DNA from 3 places in the Sinorhizobium sp. genome. Region 2 is predicted to be linked to each of the others. Evidence: riboswitches for the same ligand, from Rfam matches in the RefSeq annotation. Region 2 holds a riboswitch; each other region holds the start of a gene.
The links. A riboswitch is a leader RNA that binds a small molecule or an ion and turns the genes downstream of it on or off. The one in region 2 is predicted to bind thiamine pyrophosphate.
Positions count from the first base shown of each region.

Region 1: it holds a riboswitch for thiamine pyrophosphate, as region 2 does, so the genes downstream of both, thiD (bifunctional hydroxymethylpyrimidine kinase/phosphomethylpyrimidine kinase) here and thiB (thiamine ABC transporter substrate binding subunit) in region 2, are expected to answer to the same signal.
Region 3: it holds a riboswitch for thiamine pyrophosphate, as region 2 does, so the genes downstream of both, thiC (phosphomethylpyrimidine synthase ThiC) here and thiB (thiamine ABC transporter substrate binding subunit) in region 2, are expected to answer to the same signal.

Region 1 covers NZ_JCACWC010000002.1:782,605-788,650, reverse strand. Annotated here, with positions in the region: gene AC5J09_RS08215 (beta-galactosidase) at 1-1,844, shown strand, start outside; gene AC5J09_RS08210 (serine hydrolase domain-containing protein) at 1,946-2,950, shown strand; gene AC5J09_RS08205 (peroxiredoxin) at 3,067-3,726, opposite strand; TPP riboswitch at 3,940-4,042, shown strand; gene thiD (bifunctional hydroxymethylpyrimidine kinase/phosphomethylpyrimidine kinase) at 4,170-4,970, shown strand; gene AC5J09_RS08195 (hypothetical protein) at 5,075-5,281, shown strand; gene exoP (succinoglycan biosynthesis transport protein ExoP) at 5,330-6,046, opposite strand, start outside.
Region 2 covers NZ_JCACWC010000004.1:109,015-115,060, forward strand. Annotated here, with positions in the region: gene thiQ (thiamine ABC transporter ATP-binding protein) at 1-154, opposite strand, end outside; gene thiP (thiamine/thiamine pyrophosphate ABC transporter permease ThiP) at 151-1,782, opposite strand; gene thiB (thiamine ABC transporter substrate binding subunit) at 1,790-2,818, opposite strand; TPP riboswitch at 2,867-2,981, opposite strand; gene AC5J09_RS26785 (GNAT family N-acetyltransferase) at 3,115-3,600, shown strand; gene AC5J09_RS26790 (thiamine diphosphokinase) at 3,678-4,328, shown strand; gene AC5J09_RS26795 (ABC-F family ATP-binding cassette domain-containing protein) at 4,333-6,046, shown strand, end outside.
Region 3 covers NZ_JCACWC010000002.1:1,284,426-1,290,471, forward strand. Annotated here, with positions in the region: gene dctD (C4-dicarboxylate transport transcriptional regulatory protein DctD) at 1-577, shown strand, start outside; gene AC5J09_RS10570 (aq_1923 C-terminal domain) at 678-2,720, opposite strand; TPP riboswitch at 2,881-2,992, shown strand; gene thiC (phosphomethylpyrimidine synthase ThiC) at 3,091-4,926, shown strand; gene thiO (glycine oxidase ThiO) at 4,928-5,905, shown strand; gene thiS (sulfur carrier protein ThiS) at 5,902-6,046, shown strand, end outside.

The DNA.
Region 1 (6,046 bases), on a different contig from region 2:
TCGCCTGGGCGAAGATAGAGCCGCGGTCGGGCGAATTTCATTGGGAATGGCTGGACGAAGCGATCGACGTTCTGGGCAAGGCCGGCCTCAAGGTCATCCTCGGCACGCCGACGGCGGCCCCGCCGAAATGGCTCGTGGACCGCTATCCCGACATTCTGCCGGTGGATGCGACGGGGACGGTGCGTAAATTCGGCGCGCGACGCCACTATTGCTTCTCGAGTCGGCGCTACCGCTCCGAGGCGGCGCGCATCACCGAGGCGATGGCGCGCCGCTATGGCGAACACATCTATGTCCATGCCTGGCAGACGGACAATGAATATGGCGACCACGACACGATCTACAGCTATTCCGCCGAAGCGGTGAGGGCATTCCGCCTGTGGCTGGCCGAACGCTACGGCTCGATCGAGGAACTGAACCGCGCCTGGGGCACGGCGTTCTGGTCGATGAACTACAACAGCTTTGAGGAAATCGATCTGCCGAACAGCCTGGTGGAGGAGCCGAGCCCGACCCACGGTGTTGATTTCATCCGTTTCTCTTCCGATCAGGTGAAGAGCTTCAACAAGGTCCAGGTCGATATTATCCGGGCGCATTCGCCCGGCCGTCCGGTGACGCACAACTTCATGTCGCAGAATACCGATTTCGACCATTACTCCGTCGGCGAGGACATCGACATTGCCTCCTGGGACGTCTACCCGATGGGCGGCCTGCTCAACGGGCGGCTCGCAGCGAAGGACAAGGAGCATTATCTCCGGGTGGGGGATCCCGACCAGCCGGCCTTCAACCACGACCTCTACCGAGCCGTCGGCCGCGGCCGCGTCTGGGTCATGGAGCAGCAGCCGGGGCCCGTGAACTGGGCGGCGCACAACCAGTCGCCGGCCGACGGCATGGTTCGGCTCTGGACCTGGCTCGCCTATGCCCATGGGGTCGACATGGTCTCTTATTTCCGCTGGCGCCAGGCGCCTTTCGCGCAGGAACAGTTTCACGCGGGCCTCCTTCTTCCAAACAGCGAGGCGGATCAGGGCTATCTTGAAGTCGCCGAAGTCGTCGCGGAAATGAAGCGCCTGCCCGGGGGAGAGGTGCGTGGCAAGGCGCAAGTCGCGATCCTTCTCGACTACGAATCGCGCTGGGCGACACGCGTCCTGCCGCAGGGGCGGAGCTATTCCGCTTCGGCGGTTGCGCTCGATTGGTATTCGACGGCGGCTCGTCTGGGCGTCGATGTGGATTTCATAGGCCAGCACTCGGACCTCGACGGATACAAGCTGATCCTCGCGCCGGATCTCGTCATTGCCGAGGAGGCTTTCGTCGAGCGGCTCGCGCGAGCGGACGCCAAGGTGGTCTTCGGCGCGCGCAGCGGCAGCAAGACGAAGGACATGCACATCCCCGAGGGACTGCCGCCGGGACCGCTGGCGAAGCTCATCGATATCAGCGTCTCGCGGGTCGAGTCGCTGCCGGAGTTTCATAGCGAGACCGTTCTCTACGGCAACGAGGCTTATCAGGCGGCCGGCTGGCGCGAGACGGTAAGGACGAACGAGACCGTTCTCGCAAGCTTCGACGGGGAGTATCGCAACGGCGCTCCGGCGCTCGTCGGCAACGACAAGGCACGCTATCTGGCCGTTGCGGCCAACGGCGCATTGCTCGACAAGGTGATCGGCGACGCGCTCGGCTGGGCTGGACTGGAAAGCCTGCCCGACCTCGGCGATCTTCGCGTGACGCGCCGCGGCAATCTCCGTTTCGCCTTCAATTTCGGCCGGATCCCCGCGGAGGTGCCCGCAGGGCCCTCGGCCGAGTTCTACCTGGGCGGCCGCACGCTGAAACCCGTCGATGTTGCGATCTGGAGGGAATGAACCCCGAGCATCGATGTAGCCGACCTTCAGGCAAGGTCACATCGTCGTGAGCTTGGACTGTACTTGATGACTTGTCGTGCCATTCGCCCTAGGTCGAACGCATGACCATGCTCGTTGTTACGTTCCTTGCGCTCTTCGGTTTCCACTCGGCGGCAGCCGCGCAGGATCAGTCCGTCAGCACCTTGCTGACGGCCCTGGCGACCAGAGAAGAGTTGAAACCGCTGAAGACCGTGGTCGTTGCCAGGGACGGGGAGACGATTGCCGAGAAGGGTTATCGCGGCCACACTCCCTCGGAGTCGACCAACATCAAGTCGGCGTCGAAATCGATCTTATCCGCACTTGTGGGCATTGCGATCGACAAGGGTCTGCTCGACGGCCCGGAGCAGAAGATCGCGCCGCTCCTGAAGGAAGACCTCCCGTCGCAGGCCGACCCCCGGATCAACGACATCACCATCGGCAACCTGCTTTCGATGCAAGCGGGACTGGGGCGCATGTCCGGACCGAATTACGGCCGCTGGGTGTCGAGCCGCAACTGGGTTCGTTTCGCACTGGCACAGCCCTTCGACGACGAGCCCGGAGGTCGGATGCTTTATTCGACCGCCTCGACCCATCTGCTCTCGGCAATACTGACCAAGGTCGGCGGCAAGTCGACACTGGCGCTTGCGCGCGAATGGCTCGGTCCTGTCGAGGGTTTCCGGATCGGCGCCTGGGAGCGGGATCCCCAGGGCATCTATCTCGGGGGCAACCAGATGGCGATGAGCGCGCGATCGCTGCTTGCCTTCGGTGAGCTCTATCGCAACCGCGGCCGCACCGCAGACGGACGGCAGGTCGTCCCGGCCGATTGGGTGGAGCTTTCCTGGCAGCCGCGCACGGCCTCCCGTTTTACCGGCGACGGCTACGGATATGGCTGGTTCACGCGCCGGATCGGCGACGAGGATGTGTATTACGCTTGGGGCTATGGCGGCCAGATGCTCTACATAGTGCCGTCCCTTGACCTGACCGTGGTCATGACGTCGGATGAAAGCGGCCCCTCGGCACGCAACGGCTATCGCGACGCTCTGCACGGGGTTCTGGCGGAGATCATCTCCATCGCCAAAGCGGATTGAGGCAGATGGTTCTGCTCTGAGCGCGTTAAACAACCATGTTAGCAAAAAGCGCCAAGGGCGCGTCGACCTTGATGAATTGACGCGCCCGATCGACTGACTCTTCGCAGCGGGTTTGCTTAGGCCGTTGGCTGCTTCGTCTTCCGGAGATAGGGAAGCACGGTGTCGAACGACCCGAAACGCTGCACGGCGTCCTCGTTGGAGACGGCGGCCGTGATGATGACGTCCTCGCCCTGCTGCCAGTTCGCGGGTGTTGCCACCTGATGCTTGGCGGTGAGCTGGATCGAGTCGATGGCGCGCAGGATCTCGTTGAAGTTGCGGCCGGTGGTCATCGGATAGGTGAGGATCAGCTTGATCTTCTTGTCGGGGCCGATGACGTAGACCGAACGCACGGTGGCGTTATCCGCAGGCGTCCGGCCCTCGGACGTCTCTCCGGCGCCGGCCGGCAGCATGTCGTAAAGCTTTGCCACCTTCAGATCGCGGTCGCCGATCAGCGGGTAGTCGACCTCGAAGCCGGTCGCGACCTTGATGTCGTTCTTCCACTTGGTGTGACTTTCGACCGGGTCGACCGAAATGCCGATGATCTTGACGCCGCGCTTGCGGAACTCCGGCTCGATGCCGGCCATGGCGCCGAGTTCCGTGGTGCAGACGGGAGTAAAGTTCTTCGGATGGGAGAAAAGGACAGCCCAGCCGTCGCCGATCCATTCATGGAAATTGATCGTGCCCTGCGTTGTCTCGGCGGTGAAATCGGGGGCGGTATCGTTGATGCGCAAACTCATGGCGTGTTCCCTCCTGTACGACGAAATTTTGCTAAGAATAACGCAATCGCCGCCGTTTTCGAGGAGGAAACGAGCGATTGACGGCGGCAGAAGGAATGACTGCATCATAGGTGGCCAGGCTGCGGGTATATTTTTGCCGGCTGGCCTAAAAGCCAGGTCTTACAAGCCTTTGCGCGGGCGCGTTGACATCGCTTTGGCACAGCCGCATAGATAGCGCATTCCGAGGGGAGCACCAGACGGTGCTGAGATGGCGTTGAGCCGGACCCTTGAACCTGATCCGGGTCATGCCGGCGTAGGAACGGAAAGAAGGCCGCCAGCGGCAAGTTCTCCTTTTCATCGCCTTTCCTGGATCTCCGTGATGTTCCGTCTGGAGATCGATCGATGACGTCCACTGCCGTACCGCTCGCAAGCATCATCCGCCCTCGTGCGAAGGAGGACTGGGCATGACGGCGATTGCACTCACCATCGCCGGCTCGGACTCCGGCGGCGGCGCCGGTATTCAGGCGGACCTCAAGACGTTTTCAGCGCTCGGCGTTTACGGCGCCAGCGTCATCACTGCGATCACGGCCCAGAACACCAGGGGTGTGACGGGCGTCGAGGATGTCTCCGCTGAAATCGTGTCGGCGCAGATGGACGCCGTCTTCTCCGATCTCGACGTGAAGGCCGTCAAGATCGGCATGGTCTCGCGTCGGGAAACAATCGCCGCCATTGCCGATGGATTGCGCCGGTCCGGAAAACGGGCGGTCGTGGATCCGGTCATGGTTGCGACCTCCGGCGACGCGTTGCTTCGGCCGGATGCCGTTACGGCGCTCATCGAAGAGCTGTTGCCGCTGGCGCTCGTCGCCACGCCCAATCTTGCCGAGGCCGCGCTCATGACCGGGCGCGCAATCGCCGAGGACGAGGCGGAGATGGCGCGCCAGGCGGAAGCGATCATGCGGACCGGCGCATATGCGGTTCTGGTCAAGGGCGGGCACCTGAAGGGCCAGGAGGCCACAGACCTCTTCTTCGACGGCGACACTCTTGTCCGCCTTCCCGCCGCGCGGATCGAGACGCGCAACGACCACGGCACCGGCTGCACGCTGTCGGCAGCCATTGCCGCCGGCCTTGCGAAAGGCTTGCCGCTGGTCGAAGCGGTGAGTGCCGCCAAGTCCTATCTGCATGCCGCAATCTCCGCGGCCGACCGCCTGGAGATAGGTCAGGGGCGCGGCCCGGTCCATCATTTCCACCGGTGGTGGGAAGATTGACTGCCGGGTGACGGCTCGGGGGAGCTGAAGTGCCTCGCTATCGCCACTGTTGTTCAGCAGCATGACCGCGTCCATGGCTTCGATTGGCGATCGGTTCTCGCGATATGCATTTTCTTACCCGCCGGCTGGAGGCTTTCAACCGTGACGACCTGCCGGATTGGCGGCGGTCGCCTGGCAGGGTGCGGCGTTGTCTTTCGATGCTGCCGTCGCTGGTCGAATATTCGCTTTTCTATGCGCTGGCACTCGTTGCCCTTACGGCGGTCATCGCGCTAATGTTAGCCGCTTGGATCGTCGATCGCCGCAAGGCCTGACGGCGAAGGGCGAAAAGGCCGCGCACAGGTGGCGCGGCCGCGGTCGCCTCAAGCGGCGTTGTTTTCCGTAATCGTATTCTCGACGTAATATTTGCCGTAGCGGTGGCGGTATTTCTCCGCCCCGTCGAAGTCGCTGTATTTGCCGAGTTCGTTCATGTCCGTCTTGTTGAGGATGACGCCAAGCACCTTTGAGTTGATCAATGGTTCCGAGTTGAGCAGATCGCGTACGAGCCGCGAAGGCGTCCTTCCCCACTCGACCACGAAGAGAATACCGTCGGCAAGCGGCGCGAAAGCCTTGGCGTCGACGACGGGAGCGAGTGCGGCAAGATCGACGACGACGTAGTCGAAGGCGTTGCGGGCGTTCTCGATGAGGTTCGCCATGGCCGGGGAGGCGAGCAGTTCATTGCTCTGATGCCGCTGATGCGATGCGCCGCCGGCCGGAAGGATTGCGAGCTTGGTGCGCTGGTCCACCTTGATTCCGGCGGGCCAGGTGGCTTCTCCGGTCAGCGTTTCGACGAGCCCGGTGCGCGGGGCGGGCGTGATCATCTGAGTCAGTCCCGGCTTGCGTATATCGGCATCGATGAGCAGGGTCCGCTTGCCGCTCGCCGCCAGAAGTGCGGCGAAGTTCGCGGCAATGATCGACTTTCCCTCGTCCGGAAGGGCCGATGCAATGGCGATCACGCGGCTTTCGCTGCCGGCGAGCATCTGGTCGCAGGCAAGCTTGGCGTTGCGGAACGTCTCCGCGAAGGTCGAACGCGGCGCATC
Region 2 (6,046 bases):
AGCCGGCGATGATGTTGAAGAGCGTCGACTTGCCCGAGCCGGAGGCGCCGGCCACGGCGACGATCCGCTCCGCGGGAACCGTGCAGTCGAAGGCGAGCGTCGTTGTTTCGAAGCTTATCTCGACGTCCTTTACGGCGAGAGCGGTGGAACTCATGTGTATTTACCCTCCGGCCGCCTCTCCTCTCCCGCCGTGCCGAGCACCGTCAGGACAAGGCAGAGAAGGCCGAGAACCAGCGCCAGTCCGGCCGCATCCGCGGTGCGATAGCTGCCCATCCGGCTATAGAGCAGATAAGGGAGGGTTACCATGTCCTCGGAGCCGAAAAGAGCGACGGCTCCCAGATCGCCGAGCGAGAGGGCCATGGCAAAGGAAAAGGCGACGAAGAGAGGTTTGCGCAGGCCCGGCCAGTCGATCCACAGCAGGCGGTGGAAGCCCCCGATGCCGAGGCTCGCGGCAAGGCGCGCGGTGCGCGCGGCATGCGTCGCCATGGCCGGCGCCAGCACCCGGTGAACGAAGGGAAGCGCCATCAGCGCATTGATGGCGACGACGACGGCCGGTGCGAAACGGGCGACGTCGCCGAACGGCCTCAGGAGCAGGAACCATCCGGCGCCGAGCACGACGGGAGGCACGAGCAGTATGAAGGAGGTGCTTGCGCCGATCCCTCCGGCAAAGAGGCGAGCCGCCGGCCCCGGGCGCCGCCGCGCCAGCGCGAGGCGTTCGGTACGGATCATCAGCGCCGCGATGACGACCGAAATCGTGGCGGAGACAAGGGCGATCGTCGCGCTCATGGCGAGCGCCCGATGGAATGCCGGCTCGCTCACGAGACGGACGAGGTCGGCCTTCGATCCGCTATAGGCGATAGCCGCAAAGGGCAGGCCGACGAGGACGACGGCGAGTACCAGCCAGATACGGTCGGCAAGCCGCGACAGACCGCTCGCGCCGTCGAAACGCCGGATGGCCCTGCCGCTAGTCTCTCCCTCCAGCGGCGCCGGCGCGATCAATTTCAAGACGAGAAGCAGCGTTCCGGTTAGGGCGACCTGAAGTGCCGAAAGGGCGATCGCCCGCGGCGGGTCGAAGTCGAAGCGCAGCGCCTGGTAAATCGCCACTTCGAGCGTGCTCGCGGCCGGCCCCCCGCCAAGCGTCAGCACGAGCGTGAAGCTGGTGGCGCAGAGCATGAAGATGAGCCCGGCGATGCCGGGAAGCAATCCACGGATCACCGGCCACTCGATGAAGCGAAAGGTGGCGAAGGAACCCATGCCGAGATTGGCGCAGCTGCGCCAGTATTCGGCCGGAATTCGCTCGATACCGGCAAGCATCAAGCGTGCGGCGAGCGGCATGTTGAAGAAGACATGGGCAATGAGAATGCCGGAGAGGCCATAGATGCTGACCGGCTGCTCCAACCCCGCTGCCGAAAGCACCCTGTTCAAGAGCCCCTGCCGGCCCCAGATTTCGATCAGCCCGAGTGCGGCGACGATCGCCGGCAGGCCGAGTGGCAGCGCCAGAAGCCGCAGCACCCAGATACGGCCGGGGAACGAAGCCTGGCGGGCAAGTGCCCGGGCCACGGGTATGGCGAAAAGGATGGCAAGAAGAGTCGAGAGGCTGGCCTGCAGCAGCGTGAAGCGTGTGATGCGCCAGATATAGGCATCGAAAAGCGGACCGGCGTCGGCGCTGCCGGCCGACTGGGCAAGCAGTGCCGCGCCGGCGAGGCCGACGAAAAGCAGGATGCCGCCGAGGGCGAAGGCCCCGGCGGCGATTGTCATCTTGCTTTCCTTCGTGCCGGACAATCCGGCCTCAGTTCCGGCTCATGGCGGCCAGCCATTCGTCGACCCAGGCCTTGCGATTGGCGGCGACCTCCTCGGAGGGAATGAGGAGCGTCTTTTGCGGGTCGACGAGCTTGCTGAAGGCTTCAGGCAGCGGCTCCTTGGTCGCGGTCACCGGCATCATCCAGTTGGTCGTCGGGATGATCGACTGGAATTCCGGACCGATCATGAAGGTCAGGAAGTTCCGGGCGAGTTCCGGGTCCTTCGCGTTCTTCGTCAATGCGGCGACTTCGATCTGGATATAGTGGCCTTCGGCGAAGGGGGCCGCCTGGTAGCGCTCGGTGTTCTCCGCCACCATGTGATAGGCGGGCGAGGTGGTGTAGGAGAGAACCATCGGGGCCTCGCCCTTCGTGAAGAGACCATAGGCTTCCGACCAGCCCGGCGTGACCGTCAGCACGCGGTCCTTGAGCTTCGCCCAGGCCTGGCCGGCCTGGTCGCCATAGACCGACTTCACCCACAGCAGGAGGCCGAGGCCGGGGGTTGAGGTCCGGGGGTCCTCGATGACGATCTTCTGCGACGGATCGCCCTCGACCAGTTCCTTGAGGCTCTTCGGTGGATCCTTCAGCGTCTCGGTGTCGTAGACGACGGCGAAATGGCCGTAGTCATACGGTATGAAGGTGTCGTCGGAGAAGCCGCCCGGGACCTTGACGGAAGCGGTATCGGCGCCGTGTTGCGCGAAGAAGCCGGTCGCCTTCGCCTCCGCCACCAGATTGGTGTCGAGACCGAGTACGATGTCGGCCTTGGATGCCTGACCTTCGAGCTTCAGCCGCGTCAGGAGTTCGACCCCGTCGGCAACCCCTACATAGTCGACCTTGCAGTCGCAGGTCTTCTCGAACGCTTCCGCCACCTTGGCGCCCGGCCCCCATTCGGTGATGAAGCTCTCATAGGTATAGACCGTCAGGGTTTTTTCCGCGGCCGCCGCGCTCACGGAAAATGCCGCGATCGAAGCTGCGGCGATCGCAAGCCGGCCAAGGATTTTTCGATGGAGTGAACTAGACATTCTGGCACCTCTCCCTTTGTTGTTGCTGCAATGGGAAAAGCGCGTATCGGTCCGATCGCTTCTAATCCCTCCGCCGGTATGAGCCGGATCAGGTTCCGCGGGTTGGCTCGAAGCCTCTCAGCCACGGTCGCAAAAGCCGACCAGGGCACCCCGTTAGAGCAGCAAGAGATTTAGCTTCCGGCGACGGCTTAGGCAAGCTGAGTTTCAGCAGGGGCGTTTGCCGTCCGCGTCAGCCGCGCTATTAAAAGTCAAACAATTACCGGCGTCGTTTGTTCGCCGAAAGCGGAGACAATTTCATGCCAGACATGCTCGTCCGCCTCTATGCCTTGCCCGAGGGCCGCCCATCGCGTCTCGACCCCGACATCCGCATCCGCCGGGCGCTTGCGGCCGAGCGGCGTGCCGTCATTCCCTGGATCGAGGAGCGCTTCGGGGCCGGGTGGGCCGGCGAGGCCGAAACCGCCTTCTCCTCGACGCCGACGCGCATCCATATCGCTCACCATCGGGATCGGATCGTGGGCTTCGCCTGCCATGACGCAACCGCGCTCGGCTTCTTCGGTCCGACCGGAGTCGACGCGACCATGCGCGGCAAGGGCATCGGCGAGGCCCTGCTCGTCGAAAGCCTGCTATCCATGCGCGCCGCCGGCTATGCCTATGCGATCATCGGCGGCGTCGGCCCTGCCGAATTCTATGCCCGCGCGGTGGGTGCGGTGGAGATCGCCGGGTCGACGCCCGGCATCTACAACGGCATGCTCTTTCCCGGGGATCCGGCGTCCGGAACCTGATCCGCGCAGCATGCGTTCGCAAAACAGCAGCCGGAGCCCTTTTCCTTCGCCGCTGCTTTGCGCTATGGGCTTCTGCCATGACCCGATCACCCTTCACCATCCTGCTCGGCGGCGCGCTGACGCCGACAGACCGGCTTGCTCGACAGCTCGAAGGCAGCCGCTTCGTCGCCGCCGACGGCGGCATGCGTCATGCAAGGACGCTGGGGATCGTTCCCGATCTCTGGGTCGGCGATTTCGATTCCACCGATGAGGCGCTTCTAGCGGAGTTTGCCGGCGTCCCGCGCGAACGCCATCCAGCTGCCAAGAACGCGACCGACGGGGAGATCGCCGTCGAGGCAGCCCTCGAGCGTGGCGCGACCTCGCTCGTCTTCGCGGGCGGACTCGGCGGCGCGCGCAGCGACCATGCTTTCCTGCATCTCCTCGGTACCGTCGCGCTTGCCCAGAGCGGCGTTGCGGTGATGATGACCTCCGGCGAGGAGGAGGCCTATCCGCTGCTGCCCGGCTCGCAGGAGATCGAGGTGCCGAAAGGCAGCCTCTTCTCGATCCTCGGCTTTGCGGACCTTGACGGTCTTTCGATCGAGAACGTGCGCTATCCGCTGAAGGATTTTCATTTGCCCTTCGGCTCGTCGCGCACCATTTCGAACATCGCGGATGGCACGGTCCGCTTGACCCTGAAATCCGGCCGGGCCGTCGTTCTCGCCCGCCCCTATGATCTTTCCGGAGCCTGATGCCTTGGCGCCTCCCATTCTGAAGCTTGACGACATTCTACTGACCTTCGGCGGCACGCCGCTGCTTGCGGGTGCGGGCCTGCAGGTCGAGCCCGGCGATCGCATCTGCCTCGTCGGCCGCAATGGTTCCGGCAAATCGACGCTGATGAAAATCGCCGCCGGGCTTGCAGAACCCCAGTCGGGCGAGATCTTCAGGCATCCATCGGTGACGATCCGCTACCTGCACCAGGCGCCCGATTTCGACGGCTTCGATACGGTTCAGGCCTATGCCGAAGCCGGACTTGGGCCAGGCGACGATCCCTACCGGGTCGCCTACCTGCTGCAGCATCTGGGGCTGACCGGGGAGGAAGAGCCGACGCGCCTTTCCGGCGGCGAGGCGCGTCGTGCCGCCCTTGCCCGTGTGCTTGCCCCGGAACCCGACATTCTGCTTCTCGACGAGCCGACGAACCATCTCGATCTGCCGACGATCGAGTGGCTGGAAGACGAGCTCGTCCGCAGCCGTTCGGCGCTGGTGCTGATCTCGCACGACCGTCGCTTCCTCGAAAAGGTGTCGACGGCGACCGTCTGGCTGGACCGCGGCCAATCGCGCCGCCTCGATCGCGGCTTCGCGCATTTCGAGGCCTGGCGCGACGAGGTGCTGGAGGCGGAAGAGCTCGAGCAGCACAAGCTCGGTAAGGCGATCGAACGCGAAGAGCACTGGCTGCGCTACGGCGTGACCGCAAGGCGCAAGCGCAACATGCGTCGGCTCGGGGAGCTGCAGGACATGCGGGCCCGCCATCGCGGGCACAAGGGGCCGCAGGGTACGGTCCAGGCCACCGTTGCCGACGCCAGGGAATCGGGCAAGCTCGTCATCGAGGCGGAAAAGATCACCAAGGCCTATGGCGATCGCACGATCGTCGCGCCGTTCTCGATCCGTGTCCACCGCGGCGACCGCATCGGCCTCGTCGGGCCGAACGGCGCCGGCAAGACGACGCTGCTGAAGCTCCTGACCGGTCAGCTCGCGCCGGACACGGGCAGCGTCAAGCTGGGCACCAATTTGGAGATCGCCACGCTCGACCAGAAACGCGAGGAACTGAACCTCGACGAGACGCTGGCGCATTATCTGACCGACGGGCGCGGCGAGACCCTCCTCGTCAATGGCGAGCAGCGCCATGTCACCGGCTACATGAAGGAATTCCTCTTCCAGCCGGAGCAGGCGCGAACGCCCATCCGCGATCTGTCCGGCGGCGAACGCGCGCGTCTCATGCTCGCCCGCATCCTGGCACGCCCGACCAACCTCCTGATCCTCGACGAACCGACCAACGATCTCGATATCGAGACGCTGGATCTGCTGCAGGAGATCGTTGCCGGATTTTCCGGAACGGTGATCCTGGTCAGCCACGACCGCGATTTCCTCGACCGGACGGTGACCTCGACCATCGCGCCGGCCAACCCGGAGGCGCCCGATGGTCGCTGGATCGAATATGCCGGCGGCTACTCCGACATGATGGCGCAGCGCCGCGGCGCAGTCGAGGAAAGGCGCCGGAGCGAAAAAGCCGAAAAGGCCAGATCGAGCGGCGCCTCCCCCTTGCCGAGCGAACCTCAGAAGGCGAAAGGCAAGCTCTCCTTCAAGCAGAAATTCGCACTCGAGAACCTGCCGAAGGAGATTGCCAGATCGGAGGCGGAGATCGCGAAGCGAGAAGAGAAGATGGCGGATCCGGCCCTATTCTCGCGCGACC
Region 3 (6,046 bases), on a different contig from region 2:
GATCACCCCGCTCGGCACCAACCTGACCCGTCCCGTCGACATCCGCGTCGTCGCCGCAGCCAAGGTCGACCTCGGCGATCCGGCCGCGCGCGGCGATTTCCGCGAGGATCTCTATTACCGGCTGAATGTCGTGACGCTCTCTATCCCGCCCTTGCGCGAACGGCGCGACGACATCCCCCTCCTCTTCTCCCATTTCCTGGCCCGCGCCTCGGAGCGCTTCGGCCGCGACGTGCCCGCGATCTCGGCTGCCATGCGCGCCTACCTGGCCACGCATTCCTGGCCGGGCAATGTGCGCGAGCTTTCGCACTTCGCCGAACGGGTCGCGCTGGGGGTGGAGGGCAACCTGGGAGCTCCGGCCGCAGCGCCCGCCCCAAGCGGAGCAACCCTGCCGGAGAGATTGGAACGCTACGAGGCCGATATCCTCAAGCAGGCCCTCACGGCGCACCGCGGCGACGTCAAGGAGACCCTGCAAGCCCTCGGCATCCCCCGCAAGACTTTTTACGACAAGCTGCAGCGACATGGGATCAACCGGGCGGATTTTATCGACCGGGCAGGCGCGAAGAGTGGCGACGCGTAGGTGGATAGTTTGCCCCCACTCTAACTCTCTCCCCGTTCGACCGGAGAGAGTTGAGGCGGCGCTGCGAGCCCTCTTCGCCCCGCTTGCGGTGAGAGGGCCGCTATTCCGCCGTCGCCTCGAAGTCGACCCTGTCGAGAAGCAGGAGCGGATTTTGCGAAGCAACCGCGAATTCGAGCGCACCGATGCCGCTGGCGGATTTGGACTTGGCCGTCAGCGTGAATGTCCCCGGTTTCGCGATGAACCGCGAAACTGCATCCATCACGTTCCGCAGCCGAGGCTCCTGCGCGGCAAATTGCTGCAGCATCACCGACGCCGTCATTTCCAGCATGCCCCGTGCCTGATCCTCCGTCATGCCGTTTTGTTCGGCATAGACCTGTATCCCTTTGGCGGTGAAGCCCTTGTCCTCGATCTTCAGGCTTGCTTCCCGCGCGGTGAGGCCGAACAACGCCGCCTGCGCCTTGGCCGCGTCGCCCGAAAAGAAGTCGCCGCTCACGCCTCCCAGAAGGCCGGAGAGGGAAAAGCGGCCAATATCCTTTCCGCTCGTGGAGATATCCTTGATGACCAGAGTCTCGGTCGCTTCGTCCCAGGCGGCTTCGAGGTTGGAGGAGAGGACCAACTCGTTGAAGCCCAGCTTGCGAAGCTTGGCGAGAGTCTCGTCCTGCGTATGCTCCGGGATTTGAAGGGCGAAGTCCTGGTATCCGGCGCGGACGTCAGTCGGAATGCCGTTTCGCGGTTTTGCGAGCGCCAGCTCGTATCCCTTCATCGTGAAGCGGATGCGTTGCGGCCGAGCGCCCTCTCCAGCATCCGGAGTGTCGTTGTATTCGTCCCAGTCTTCCACGCCGGTGCCCGAGTCAGGCAGATCCGCATCGATTCCCGCCACGCGGAACGTTCCGAACTCCGGCAGCAGCGTCGTGAAAGGGAAGTTCTCATGCTGCCCATCCTGCAGAGCGACGAACTTCTTCAGCGCTTCGACGCTGGGATCCCAGGAAAAGCCCGAAATGCTTGCTTCGGAGACTTTGACGTAGTCCGCGCCCTCCGCCATCGAGAAGCCATTCACCGACGCGTCGAGCTTCCGGCCATCGAGCCGGAGCGCGAGGCGATCCATCGCCAGCTTGATCCTCTCGCCCTCTTCACCATCCTTGTCCGGCGCGTTGATCTTCAGACCCAGCATTTCCATGTCGGCCTTCCTCGTCAAATCGGCGACCGACAGAATCCGGGCGAAATAGTCTTGACGCTCCGCCACGGGCAGATCCTCGGGCGACGAGACCGAGTTGAGCTTCTCCAGAGTTTCGCGAAGTGGCTCGTCCAGCATCCGCATGCTTACGCCGCTGCTGCGAACCTCGTCATAGCCGAAGCTCGCCTCGCCATCCGAAAAGGCGATATCCTTGATCGAGAATGGCCCATAGACAGGCCTTGCCTGCTCGTCGCCCGGCCCGGCTTTTTCAGTATAGATGCGGGCCAGATAGGCGGCATCGACGTCCTGCCCCGTCATGGCTCCAAAGGAGCCCGTCAGCCGCCTCTTCTCGCCGCCCTCTCCATCGGAGGCGCCTATGCCGGCTTCGAAGCTCGCACCACTCGCCGAATAGCGCGCGATGCGGCCATCCACGATACCTTCCGAGACCACGTTCTTGTAGACCAGCTTCTGCTCGCTACCGGCAACCGTCTGCGTGATGATCACCTCAGGGGCGGCGACGCTCTTTGCCGTAAAAAGCGCCAACTGTTTCGGCAGCGAAAGATCGCTTCCCGCGCCGAACATTTGCGCCAGCGTGTCGCGACCGAACTCCGCCTGCTCGACGATCACCTTCGGCACGGCGATCTTGCCCGGGCGCATATCGAGGTCCACGCCGCTGACCTCGAGCATGCCGTCCAGGAAAAGGATCCTGGGCCGCCCGTCGATTGCGGCGACGCGAAGTTCGGACCCTTCCTTCAGCGGCAGCGTCACGTCGCGCAGGTGAATGCGCCCGAAGAAGTCCGCTTCGACCGTGCCCACTCTGCCGCCCCGTTCGGCGATCAGCCTGTTCACGCTCTTTTCGACAGCAATCTTGTAACCGGTCGCGCCTGCGGCCGCGATTGCGATGACCGCAACAGCCGCCCAAAGCGCCTTGCGTCCCCTTTTCCTGGTCCCCGTCTCCGCCTGCCCCAAGACCTTCACCCCTTTTCGCTATGCGCATCATGGCGCTTCAGACTCGGACGGTAAGTAGATTTAGAACCTTGCATTTGCAAGCATGCCGCGAGCCCTGCGCACGGGATTTGGCCGGTGCAAAAACCATCTTGACGCCGCGGCGATAACCGTCCCTAATTGCACCATTCACCAGGGGGGTCCCGGCAAGGGGCTGAGATACTGCTAGCGCGCGCAGTGACCCGTTGAACCTGATCCAGTTCATACTGGCGTAGGGACGGTGCAGACGTGCAGCAGCCAGGATTCCGTTTACCGGCAATTCATCGGCGATACGTCTTTTCATCCTTCCGGCTTCAGAACTGGGTCTCCAACGCGAAAACATTGGAGCCTCAAGATGAATCTAATCAAGCCTCTCGCCGCGGCGCCCTCGGTCACGCAAGGACCGCTCCCGGCATCCCGCAAGGTCTACAAGCCGGGCGAGATCCATCCCGACATCCGCGTGCCGATGCGCGAGATCGCGCTGCATCCGACCTCCGGCGAGCCGCCGGTGACCGTTTACGATTCCTCCGGCCCCTACACGGTCGAAAACGCCGATATCCGCATCGACGCGGGCCTGCCGCGCCTTCGCAGCGACTGGGTTCTCAAGCGCGGCGATGTCGAGAGCTACGACGGCCGTGCGGTGAAGGCCGAAGACAACGGCTTTGCGACCGGTGAAAGGCTGACGCCGGAATTCCCGATTCGTCACCAACCGCTCAAGGCTAAGCCGGGAAAAGCGGTAACCCAGCTCGCCTATGCCCGCGCCGGCATCGTCACGCCGGAAATGGAGTTCATCGCCATCCGCGAAAATCTCGGCCGGAAGGCCGCGAAGGAGGCGCTCGCCCGAGACGGCGAAAGCTTCGGTGCTTCGGTCCCCGATTTCGTGACGCCGGAATTCGTGCGCCAGGAAGTGGCGAGCGGCCGCGCCATCATTCCGGCCAATATCAACCACCCGGAAGCCGAGCCGATGATCATCGGCCGCAACTTCCTGGTGAAGATCAACGCGAATATCGGCAACTCCGCCGTCACCTCATCGATGGCCGAGGAGGTCGAGAAGATGGTCTGGGCGACCCGCTGGGGCGCCGACACGGTCATGGACCTTTCCACCGGCCGCAACATTCACAACATCCGCGAATGGATCATCCGCAATTCGCCGGTACCGATCGGCACCGTGCCGCTCTACCAGGCGCTGGAAAAGGTAAACGGCATCGCCGAGGATCTTTCCTGGGAGGTCTTCCGCGACACGCTGATCGAGCAGGCGGAACAGGGCGTCGACTATTTCACCATCCATGCCGGGGTCAGGCTTCATTATATCCCGCTCACCGTGGATCGCGTCACGGGCATCGTTTCGCGCGGCGGCTCGATCATGGCGAAGTGGTGCCTGCATCACCACCGCGAGAGCTTCCTCTACGAGCATTTCGAGGAGATCTGCGACATCTGCCGCGCCTATGACGTTTCCTTCTCGCTCGGCGACGGCCTGCGTCCCGGCTCCATCGCCGACGCCAACGACCGGGCCCAGTTCGCGGAGCTCGAAACGCTCGGCGAGCTGACGAAGATCGCCTGGGCCAAGGATTGCCAGGTGATGATCGAAGGGCCGGGCCATGTGCCCATGCACAAGATCAAGGAGAACATGGACAAGCAGCTCGCCGTCTGCGGAGAAGCGCCCTTCTATACGCTCGGGCCGCTCACCACCGATATCGCGCCCGGCTACGACCACATCACGTCAGGCATTGGCGCGGCGATGATCGGCTGGTTCGGCACCGCCATGCTTTGCTACGTGACGCCGAAGGAACATCTGGGCCTGCCCGACCGCAACGACGTCAAGACCGGCGTGATCACCTACAAGATCGCCGCCCATGCCGCCGATCTCGCCAAAGGACACCCGGCCGCCCGAATCCGCGACGACGCGCTGTCGCGCGCCCGCTTCGAGTTCCGCTGGGAGGATCAGTTCAACCTCTCGCTCGACCCCGAGACCGCGCGCAATTTCCACGACGAGACGCTGCCCAAGGAGGCGCACAAGGTCGCGCATTTCTGCTCCATGTGCGGACCGAAATTCTGTTCGATGCGGATTTCCCACGATATCCGCGCCGAGGCGCAGAAGGAGGGCCTCGAGGCGATGGCCGCCAGATATCGCGACGGCGGCGACCTCTATATGCCGGTCGATGAAAGCAATGCCGCGCCCGCTGGAGAATGAAATGCGCGTGCTGATCAGAGGGGCCGGCGTCGCCGGCCTCACCGCCGCCCATGAACTTCTCGGGCGCGGCGCCGCAGTGACGATCATGGAAAATGCCGCCGGCTTTACCGGGGCCGCTTCCTGGTATGCGGGCGGCATGCTCGCTCCCTGGTGCGAGCGCGAAAGTGCCGAGGAAACCGTCCTGAGGCTGGGGATCGGCGCCGCCGACTGGTGGGAAGCCGCGCTCCCTGCCGGTTCCGTGCATCGCAACGGCACGCTCGTCGTCGCGCAACCCCGAGACGGAGCCGAACTCAAGCGCTTCGCCTCCCGCACCTCCGGCTTCCGCTCGCTCGATGCAGAGGAGATCACAGCGCTGGAGCCGGCTCTCGCCGGCCGTTTCCGGCAGGCGCTGTTCTTTCCGCAGGAGGCGCATCTCGACCCGCGCCGGGCACTCTCGGCGCTCCGGCAAGGGCTGACGGCACGCGGCGCGGTATTCGCCGGCGAGGACATGGACGATCGCGATTTCGCGCTCACCGTCGATTGCACCGGCGCGTCCAGGATCGGCGAGATCGACGGGCTACGCGGGGTGCGCGGCGAGATGGCCTATCTGCAGACGGACGAGGTGACGCTCTCGCGTCCGGTGCGCATGCTGCATCCCCGCATTCCGCTCTATATCGTGCCGCGCGGCGGAGGGCTCTTCATGTGCGGCGCGACGATGATCGAGAGCGACGACGCCCGCCCGATCACCACCCGCTCGCTGATGGAACTGCTGAACGCCGCATATGCGCTCCATCCGGCTTTCGCCGAAGCGCGCCTGATCGAGACCGGCACGGGCGTACGCCCCGCCTTTGCCGACAACCTGCCGCGGGCCTCGCGGCGCGAAAACAGGATTACCGTCAACGGCCTCTATCGTCATGGCTTCCTGCTCTCCCCGGCCACGGCCCGGGAAGTGGCGGCGCTGGCCCTGGGCGACGAGACACGCAAAGGAGATTTCCGATGAAGCTGACCGTCAATGGCGAGGAACACGACCTTCTGGCCGTTACACTCGCCGAGGTCTTGCAGCGCCTCGATTTCGAAGGCGACTGGCTGGCGACCGCCGTCAACGGCGAACTGGTCCAGAAGGCAGACCGATCCAGCTACC